Regions from separate parts of the Streptomyces sp. NBC_00028 genome, predicted to be linked through region 2. Evidence: riboswitches for the same ligand, from Rfam matches in the RefSeq annotation. Region 2 holds a riboswitch; the other holds the start of a gene.

Region 1 (4,921 bases), 6.9 Mb from region 2:
CGGTGCCGGACACGACGACTCGGGGCTGCTGCGGCTGACGGCGGGCGAGTCGTTCACCACGCCCGTCTTCGCCGGTCTGTGGAGCGAGGGCGGCTTCGGCGGCGCCAGTCGCGCGTGGCACGCCTACCAGCGGGCCTACGTCATCCCGGACGCGGAGCAGGACCGGCCGGTGCTGTTCAACTCCTGGGAGGCCACCGAGTTCGACATCTCCGAGGAGCAGCAGGAAGCCCTCGCGCGGCGGGCCGCGGCCATCGGCGTCGAGCTCTTCGTGGTCGACGACGGCTGGTTCGGCGCCCGCACCAGCGACCGCGCAGGACTCGGCGACTGGACGGTCAACCGCGACCGCTTCCCGGGCGGCCTGAAGCCCCTCGCCGACTCCGTGCACGCCCTCGGGATGCAGTTCGGCATCTGGGTCGAGCCCGAGATGGTCAACCCGGACAGCGACCTGTACCGGGCACACCCGGACTGGGCGCAGTTCCAGCCGGGACGAAAGCGGACGGAACTGCGCAACCAGCTCGTCCTCAACCTCGCGCGCGAGGACGTCCAGGAGTACCTCTGGGGACAGCTCGACGCCCTGCTGTCCAGCGCCCCGATCGACTATGTGAAGTGGGACTTCAACCGCTGCTTCACGGACGCGGGCTGGCCCGGTGAGTCCTACCCGCAGCGGCTCTGGGTCGACCATGTGCACGCCTTCTACGCCCTGTTGGACCGGCTGCGGGCCGCGCACCCCGGCGTCGCCTTCGAGTCCTGCTCGGGCGGCGGCGGCCGGATCGACCTCGGTGTGATGAGCCGCACGGACCAGGTGTGGACCTCCGACAACACCGACCCCCTCGACCGGCTCGCGATCCAGCACGGCTTCAGCCAGCTCCACCCCGCGCGCGCGATGGCGGCCTGGGTCACCGACAGCCCGAACGCCATGCTCAACGGCCGGGTCAGCTCGCTGCGCTTCCGCTTCGTCAGCGCCATGGCCGGTGTGCTCGGTGTCGGCGGCGACCTCACGCAGTGGACGGAGGAGGAGCTCGCCGAGGCCCGAGAGTGGGTGGAGCTCTACAAGGGCATCCGGCCGCTCGTGCAGCGCGGCGACCAGTACCGGCTGCGGGCTCCACAGGGCGGACTGAGCGCCGTGCAGTACGTCCTCGGGGACGAGACCGTCGTCCTCGCCTGGCTCCAGGCGCAGCACTACGGCGAACCCGTCCCGGTGCTGCGTCTGCGGGGCCTCGACCCGACGGCGTCGTATGAATGCCTCGAAACGGGCGAAATTCTCAGAGGGGCTGTATTGCAGCATCACGGGCTGCGAGTGGGATTGCGGGGCGATCTGGATGCGGCAGTTCTCCGACTGCGTCGCATCTGAGCTTTCTGTCCGAATTGGTGGCTTGAGCGGCCTTCATTCCAACTCGCTCTGGAATAAGGGAAGCTGTGCGAACGGCACGTGAGGAGCGTCATATCGGTGACCCTGTGTCGCCCGTCATGTTCACGTAATGCGCCTTCGAATGCTGGGGATTTCCCTTCCCGGAAGCGGTGCTGATGCACGGAGGGTGACCGGGAAATTCACAGCGGATCAAGAGGAATGCAATCGTCCTGGAACCCCTTACTTGTCCCTTTGCGTCTTCCTCGCTTACGTTCGCCACCAATCCGGACGGACGCCCAATCCTGCCGCCGCCCGGAATCCGCACAACTCACCCGTGAACGGCAGGAGCGGGGGACCCACAGGTACAACTGCCTGGACCGGTCTTCCGGAACAGGCTTGGGGTTAAGGCGCACCTCGGTGCGCCCGGGCATCTCCAGTCCGCACCCGACAGCTCACCTCGTAGGCGCCGGAGAGGAATTCGCCATGCCCGCCAAGGGTAAGCACCGTCGCCCGAAGGCCCAGCGCCTCACCCGCTCGATCGCCGTCGCCGGTACCGGTGGCGCCGCACTCGCCCTGCCTTTGATGGGCGCCGCCGGCGCCCACGCGGCCACCCCGCAGTCCGTCTCGCAGTCGGTTTCGGAAAAGGCCGCCCAGTCCCTTCCGGTCGCCGAGAAGGCGGCCACCGAGAAGGCCGCGCAGAAGAAGGGCGCCGCGAACACCGCGACCGTGCGCACCTATTCGGTGCGGGCGGGCGACTACCTCTCGAAGATCGCCGACGAGCAGAACGTCACCGGCGGCTGGAAGAAGCTGTACTCGGACAACCGCGAGGCCGTCGGATCCGACCCCTCGCTCATCCACCCGGGCCTGAAGCTCACGCTCGGCAAGAAGGCGGCGGCGAGCGCGGACAAGTCGGCGAGCGCGGAGAAGTCGGCGAGCACCGAGAAGTCCACGAGCACCGAGAAGTCCTCGTCCTCCTCGGACACGACGACCGCCACCCAGAGCAGTGAGTCGACCAGCACCGCCGGCGGCTACACGCTTCCCGTGGCCGGCGCCACCGTCGGCACCGCCTACCACACGGCGGGCAGCATGTGGTCCAGCGGCTACCACACGGGCACCGACTTCGTCGTCCCGACCGGCACCTCGCTGAAGGCCGTGGCCGCGGGCACCGTCGTCTCCGCCGGCTGGGGCGGCGCGTACGGCAACCAGGTCGTCATCAAGCTGGCCGACGGCTACTACGCGCAGTACGCCCACCTGTCCGCGCTCTCGGTCTCGTCCGGACAGACCGTCACCGAGGGCCAGCAGATCGGCCTCTCCGGCGCCACCGGCAACGTCACCGGACCGCACCTCCACTTCGAGATCCGCACCACGCCGGACTACGGCTCGGACGTGGACCCGGTCGCGTACCTCCGCTCGAAGGGTGTCGCCGTCGGCTGACGCTCTTTTGCGAGGGTGCCGCGTCGACTGACGCTCCCTCCCCCGATGCCACCGAAGGCCGGACCCCGATCCCCGGGTCCGGCCTTCGGTGTTGGGTCTTGCCGTTTCATGATCGCTTCATTGCGGTCTTGTGGCGCGGCTGTCCAAACCGTCGACAGGGAGGGGAGGGTGGGACCACAGTGATCTCCGAGGGATGCAAGCGCTTTCTACGCGCCTTCGCGTCCGCATACACACCCGCACCCGGAGGTCCCCGTGCCCGGCGTCGACCGACGCACCGTCATCAAGGGCGCCGCAGCCGCGGCCGCCGCGGCCCAGTTCTCCTGGGCCCTGTCCCGCACCGCCGCCGCGGCGGACGCCGACGACACCGAACTGTGCTGGCTGGAGGGCTCGGCCCCCGACGTCCACGCCGGTACCACCTGGGGCGTGCCGTGGGCGCGCGGGGCGTACCGGCCGGAGCAGCCGTTCCGGCTGACGACCGCCGCCGGTGCCGATGTCCCCGTCCAGAGCTGGGTCACCGGCTACTGGCCCGACGGCTCGGTGAAGTGGACGGCCCACGCCCTCGCGCCCGGCGCGCCGAAGGCCTCCGCCTACAAGCTCGCGGCGGGCACCCCCGCCGCACCGGAGCAGAAGGTCACGGTCACCCGCTCCGCGGGCCGCGTCGAGGTGTCCACCGGTGTGATCACGGCCGTGTTCGGCGCGAAGGGGTCCGACACCGTCGTACGGAGCGTGCGGCGGGGCTCCGCCGAGATCGCCCGGGACGGGAGACTGGTCGCCCTGCGGCAGGAGTCCGTACGGGACGGGGCGGACGTCTCCCGCTTCCTGGGCCGGGTCGAGAAGGTCGAGGTGGAGCAGGACGGTCCGGTCCGGGCCGTCGTCCGGGTCGAGGGCCGGCACCGGCACGGCGGCCGGAACTGGCTGCCGTTCGTCCTGCGATTCGCCTTCTTCGCGGGAGCCGAGTCCTTCCGGCTCGTCCACACCTTCGTCTGGGACGGCGAGCAGACGCCCGGTTCCGACGAGGGCGACTTCCTGCGCGGCCTCGGCGTGCGCTTCACCGTGCCGCTGAGCGATCAGCCCTACGACCGCCATGTGCGGTTCGCCGATTCCGACGGCGGCCTGTTCAGCGAGGCCGTCCAGGGCATCACCGGACTGCGGCGCGACCCCGGGGCAGCCGTCCGCGCGGCCCAGATCGCCGGTGAGCGGCTGCCCGACACCTCGACCTGGGACACCCGGGTCGCCGGCCGCCTCGCCTACATCCCGACCTGGGGCGACTACACCCTCACCCAGCCCAACGCCGACGGCTACACCGTCCGCAAGCGCACCAAGGCCGGCTACGGCTGGATCCACGCCGCGGCCGGCCGCCGCGCCGGAGGCTTCGGCTACGTCGGCGGCGCGAGCGGCGGACTCTCCTTCGGGCTACGGGACTTCTGGCAGCGCCACCCGGCCCAGCTGGACGTACGCGGAGCCGCGGGAGACGCCGCCGAGGCCACCGTATGGCTGTACTCGCCGGAGGCGCAGCCGCTCGATCTGCGCTTCTACCACGACGGCTTGGGCCAGGACACGTACGACGAGCAGTCCGACGGTGGGCTGGAGATCACCTACGAGGACTACGAGCCCGGCTTCGGTACGCCGTACGGCATCGCGCGGACGAGTGAACTGGCCTTCTGGGCCGTCGAGAAGACCCCTTCCGCCGGTGTTCTCGCCGCACAGGCCGCCGCCACCGCGACCCCGCCGCTCCTCACCGCCACACCCCAACGGCTGCACGCTGCCGGGGTGTTCGGCGACTGGGCGCCGGTCGACCGGTCCGGCAAGGCGCGGGCCGCCGTCGAGGACCACCTCGACGAGCTGTTCGCCTACTACCGCGACCAGCGTGAACAGCACCGCTGGTACGGCTTCCTGGACTACGGCGACGTCCAGCACACCTACGACAACGACCGGCACGTCTGGCGGTACGACGTCGGCGGCTACGCCTGGGACAACTCCGAGCTCGGCACGGACCTCTGGCTCTGGTACCACTTCCTGCGCACCGGCTCCGCCGAGGTCTTCCGGTTCGCGGAGTCCATGACCCGGCACACCGGCGAGGTCGACGTCTACCACCTCGGCAAGTGGGCGGGACTCGGCACCCGGCACGGTGTGCAGCAC
Region 2 (4,921 bases):
CTCGGGCGAAAGGGCGTGGATCTGAAGGGTGTTGAAGGCCTCGGTGTAGGCCCGGAGGTCTTCTTTCCGCTCCAGGTAGAGGCTACTCGTCAAGTGGTCGAGAACAACCACGTCCAGATCAGAAGTGCGCGAAAACGAGAAGATAACGAAAGGGCCGGTGATGCCGATGTGTGCTCCCGCGGCGAAGGGCAGCACCTGAAGCCTGACTTGGGGAAGCCGGGCCGCCTCGATGAGCCGCCGCAGCTGCCGGGCCATCACCTCGGGGCCGCCGACCTCCCGGCGCAGCACTCCCTCGTCGAGCACCGCGGCCAGCTCCAGCGGGGGGTCGGCCCGCAACACGTCCTGCCGGGCCAGCCGTACCTCGACCAGCGCGTCGAGCCGTTCGTCCCGCTCGTCGTCGAGTCCGCCGACCGCGGCCCGGGTGACCGCACGGGCGTACTCGGGCGTCTGCAGCAGCCCCGGCACGACGGAGATCTCGAGCGTACGCATCGCGCTCGCCTGCGACTCCAGGCTGATGAAGTCCCGGTACGTCGGCGGCAGCACCCCGCGATAGGCGTGCCACCAGTGATGGCGTCCTGCCCCGGCCTCGTCGGAGCCGGCCAACACGAGAAGCAACTCCCGCAGTTGGCTGTCGTGCACCTCGTAGGCGTCCAGGAGTAACCGCACATCGGCCGGTTTCACGCCGCTCGCGCCGGTCTCGATCCGGCTCACCTTGGACTGGTGCCAGCCCACCAGCCGGGCCGCCTCACCACTGGTGAGCCCCGCACCGGTGCGCAACGCACGCAGTTCGGCGCCCAGTTTCCGGCGGCGTACCGCGGGACCGTGCTGCATGGGCTACTCCTTACTCCTTCCGGGCCGCCCAAATACGGTCTTCCGTCGGAGAGTTCACCGCTTCGAGCGACAGATATATGCATATCTTGGTGGATCGGCACCGTGACCGGCCTGGTAATGGCAGTCTGGCGAAGAAGCACCAGTCCGGGACCGTACTCGAACCATCCGCTCCGTGTCGGACTGCGGTCCCGTGGGAAAGGGACGACGTCGCCATGGCAGACCATCTGGAAGCATCCGTCACTCTGCCGAGCGATCCCGCCTCGGTCTCCGCGGCCCGCGCCTATGTCCTGAGCACCCTGGCGGAATGGGGTCTGCCGGCGGACACGGAAGCGGCGGAGACGATCCGGCTGATCGTCTCCGAACTCGCCACCAACGCCGTACAGCACACTTTCGGGCAGTCACCCACCTTCACGGTGGACCTCCACCTCGACCGTGACGAACATCTGCGCATCGGGGTCACCGACAGCCACCCCCGCTTCCCGAAGCGGCTGCCGGCCGCCGTCCAACAGGACAACGGCCGCGGCATGGTGATCATCCGTTGGCTCACCGCGGAGTACGGCGGCAAGCTCAGAGTCCGCCCGACCCGCGAGGGCGGCAAGACCGTCTCCATCGAACTCCCGTGGACGGTACCGGCCGAGCCGGTATCGGCGGCGGGACAGCAGGAACCCTAGACACCACCTTGTCTCGCGCGGCCGAAGGCACCGCGCAGCAGTGCCCGGAACGCGTCCGCCGCGGGGGCCGGCCCGTCGGCCCGGTGGGCGACCGAGATCGTACGGCGCAGTTCTCCCGTCCCCAGCGGCCGCGTCCCCACCGGAGTGACCGCCGTCCGCGCCACCATCTCCGGGACCACCGCGATCCCGAGCCCCGCACTGACCAGCGCGCACACCAGCGCGTACACCGGCGTCGCCACCAGGACGGACGGCGTGGCCCCGGCCCGGGCGAGGAGCGCCTCCACGCCGCGCCGGGCGGGATGGTCAGGGGCCATGCTGATCAGCGGCTGCCCGGCGAGTGCGGCGAGAGGAAGCCGCGAGCTGTCGCTCGTGAGGACATGCCCCGGGGCGGTCACCAGCACCAGTTCCTCCACCAGGACCGGCTCCGCCCTGACGGACGCGGGGAGCTGCACCGGGTCCGCGGGTGCGTAGGAATGCGTCAGCGCCAGGTCCACGTCACCGGCGGCCACCGCCTCCACCCCGGCCGGCGGTTCGAGGTGGGCGACCGTCAGCTCCACGTCCGGATGCGCCCGGCGGAACGCGCTCAGCACGGACGGCAGCAGATGGATACCCGCGGTCTGGAAGGTGCCGAGCCGCAGCGTGCCGCCGGACAGCCCGGTCAGCCGGGCCAGTTCATGCCGGGCCTGCTCCAGTTCGTCCAGCACCCGGCGCGCCCGCGCCGCGAGCAGCTCACCGGCGCCCGTGAGCCGTGCGCCGCGATGATGCCGTACGAGAAGCGCCGTGCCGGCCTCCCGCTCCAGCTTGGCCAGTTGCTGGGAGAGCGCGGGGGTGGTGTACCCGAGGCGCTCGGCCGCCCGGGTGATCGAGCCGGCCTCGGCGACCGCGACCAGGGCGGCGAGGCGGTTCGGGTCGTACATACAGGCCCCCAGGCTAAAGGGATGCTTAAGGCAGACCCAGAATATTCGACATACCTGCTGAAGGCTCCGGCACGGCACGCTGGACGGCATGGACGGACAGCTCATCGCCTTCACCGGGGTCGCCGCCGGCATGGTCGCCATGCCCGGCGCCGACTTCACCGTCGTCGTACGCAATGCCCTCGTCTCCCGCCGGGCCGGTGTCGCGAGTGCTCTCGGCGTCGCGGGCGGGCTGCTGCTGCACACGGCGCTCGCGGTGGCCGGGGTCGCCGCGGTCCTGGCGGCCGTACCGGCGCTGTTCCGTGCGCTCCAACTGCTGGGCGGCGCCTATGTGCTCTACCTGGGCGTACGGACGCTGCGCTCACTGAGCCGTCCGTACAGTGCGGTCGAGGAGTCCGGGGGCGGCGGCGTGCGGCCGGTGCGGCAGGGGTTCGTCACCAATGCCCTGAACCCGAAGGCGCCCATCACCTTCCTGAGCCTGTTGCCGCAGTTCGTGCCGGCCGGCGAGCCCGCGCTGCCCCGGACGCTGCTGCTGGCGCTGATCGTGGTCGTGCTCGCCCTGGTGTGGTTCCCAGCGGTGGCGCTGCTGGTGGACCGGCTGGGCCGGTGGTTGCGGCGCCCGCGAGCCGCACGGCTTGTCGCGGGGGGTACCGGGGCCGCGCTGAGCGTGCTGGGCGTCGTGCTGCTGCTGGAACCGCTGGTGGCCCTCGGCTGAGAGCCCCGCGGGGGTGATGGCCGGTCAGGTGGCCGTCACCCCCACGGGAGAGTCACCGGTCCGCTCGGCGGGGGGCTACTTGACCCGGCCGTACCAGACGCTGCTCGACCAGATCTTCTCGAGCTTCACGACCTCCCCGCTCTTCGGGGAGTGCCAGATCTTTCCCTTCCCGGCGTAGATGCCGACGTGGTACACGTTCGACCCCGAGTGGAAGAACACGAGGTCTCCGGCCTTGCGGCTGCCGGAAGAGATGTGGCGGGTCTTGTTGTACTGCTGGGCCGCCGTGCGCGGCAGGCTCTTGCCCGCCTTCTTGTACGAGTACAGCGTGAGCCCTGAGCAGTCGAACCTGTGCGGTCCCGTGGCGCCCCACTTGTAGGGCGAGCCCTTCTTTGAGGCAGCCACCTGAAGTGCCTTCGTCGCCGGTGTCGCGGCCTCCGCGTCGGAGGCGATGCCCGGGACCACGATGGAGCCGCCCACTGCGGCGATGGTGAGGGCCGAGGCCGTACCGGCTCGGGCCATCAGCGACGGGACACGATTGAGCGCAGACATGCGCAACCCTTCGTCAGCCGCCTGTGAAGGATGACCTGTCGGATTCGGGCTGGCGAAGTTGCCCGGCCGCTTGTCGCGGCTTCACCCCAAGGGCTGCTCGGACCGGCCTCTCCGAAGAGAGCGACCTTCCCGGCGACCCGTCTTGCCTGGGTCCTCCACTCCTGCCGATCCACTCCTGTCGACCGGTCATCCGGGCGGCGGCAGGACTCGGCGTCCGCCCGGACCGCCCCGCCGCTGCGGCGGGGGCTTGTCGTCAGACAGGGATCTTCACGCACCCAATGCCGAAAAACCCAATGGAATCGGGGATTTGTGTTGTTACTCACCACTCACCCGTTCGGGTGGACACTCCTCTGTTCGAGCGACCGTCGAGGGGTCCGAGGAGCCCCGGACCAGCGACGGAACACCTCATTCCGGCCCTGGGCTACGCGCGTTGCGCAAGCCTGACGGGCCCGCAAAACTACTGCTGGCTACGCCATATGGGGGTACGTCTTTTGGTCCGTTTGAAGGCCGGTCCGGACGCCTCGTGTCGCGGCACCCGGCCCGGACCGGGTGCCGGTGCGTCAACTGTCGGAGTGCGGCGGCACCATGACCCGCGCCGTGCGTCGCTCACCGTCCAGGACGCGCAGCGCCCGGGTCAGGGTCGCCGCGTGCAGCTCGGCCTCGCCCCGCTGGTGCATCGTCGCCAGCGCGTCGCGCAGCTCGGCCGCCTTGGCGACCAACGCCTGGGCGGCCCGCAGCCCGCGGTAGGTGTCACCGGGGTGCGCGGGGTTGATCCGGCCCAGCAGATCGACCACGTCCAGATAACGGTCGATCAACTCGCCCTCGGCGCGGGTCAGCGCGGGCAGTGGAGGCAGTTCGGGCGGCAGCATCGCCCGCTCACCGGGCGTCGGACGAGGGGCGCGACGCCCGGCGGCCGGGGACGATCCGGTCCACCAGGCCGTATTCCAGGGCCTCTTGGGCGGTGAGGATCTTGTCCCGCTCGATGTCCTCGGTGACTTGCTCCCGCGTCCGCCCGGTGTGGCGTACGAGCATCTCCTCCAGCCGGTCGCGGACGCGCCCCAACTCCTCGGCCTGGATGGCCAGATCGCTGGCCTGCCCCGCCACCGGCTCGGACAGGGAGGGCTGGTGGAGCACCATCCGCGCACCCGGCAGCGCGGACCGCTTGCCCGGGGTCCCTGCCGCCAGCAGCACGGCCGCGGACGACCCGGCCTGTCCCAGGCAGATCGTCTCCACGTCGCAGG

What was found. Region 2 has a riboswitch for cyclic di-AMP ahead of OG885_RS38280 (C40 family peptidase). Riboswitches for the same ligand answer to the same signal wherever they lie in the genome.
Region 1: linked by a shared signal. The riboswitch ahead of OG885_RS06920 (peptidoglycan DD-metalloendopeptidase family protein) and the one ahead of OG885_RS38280 (C40 family peptidase) in region 2 are both predicted to bind cyclic di-AMP.

What each region holds. Positions count from the first base shown of each region.
Region 1 is NZ_CP108293.1:1,575,628-1,580,548, reverse strand. It holds gene OG885_RS06925 (alpha-galactosidase) at 1-1,351, shown strand, start outside; cyclic di-AMP (ydaO/yuaA leader) riboswitch at 1,648-1,827, shown strand; gene OG885_RS06920 (peptidoglycan DD-metalloendopeptidase family protein) at 1,832-2,782, shown strand; gene OG885_RS06915 (Tat pathway signal sequence domain protein) at 3,035-4,921, shown strand, end outside.
Region 2 is NZ_CP108293.1:8,468,284-8,473,204, forward strand. It holds gene OG885_RS38260 (helix-turn-helix domain-containing protein) at 1-831, opposite strand, end outside; gene OG885_RS38265 (ATP-binding protein) at 1,044-1,502, shown strand; gene OG885_RS38270 (LysR family transcriptional regulator) at 1,499-2,419, opposite strand; gene OG885_RS38275 (LysE family translocator) at 2,508-3,131, shown strand; gene OG885_RS38280 (C40 family peptidase) at 3,207-3,680, opposite strand; cyclic di-AMP (ydaO/yuaA leader) riboswitch at 3,684-3,903, opposite strand; gene OG885_RS38285 (hypothetical protein) at 4,241-4,549, opposite strand; gene OG885_RS38290 (ATP-dependent Clp protease proteolytic subunit) at 4,557-4,921, opposite strand, start outside.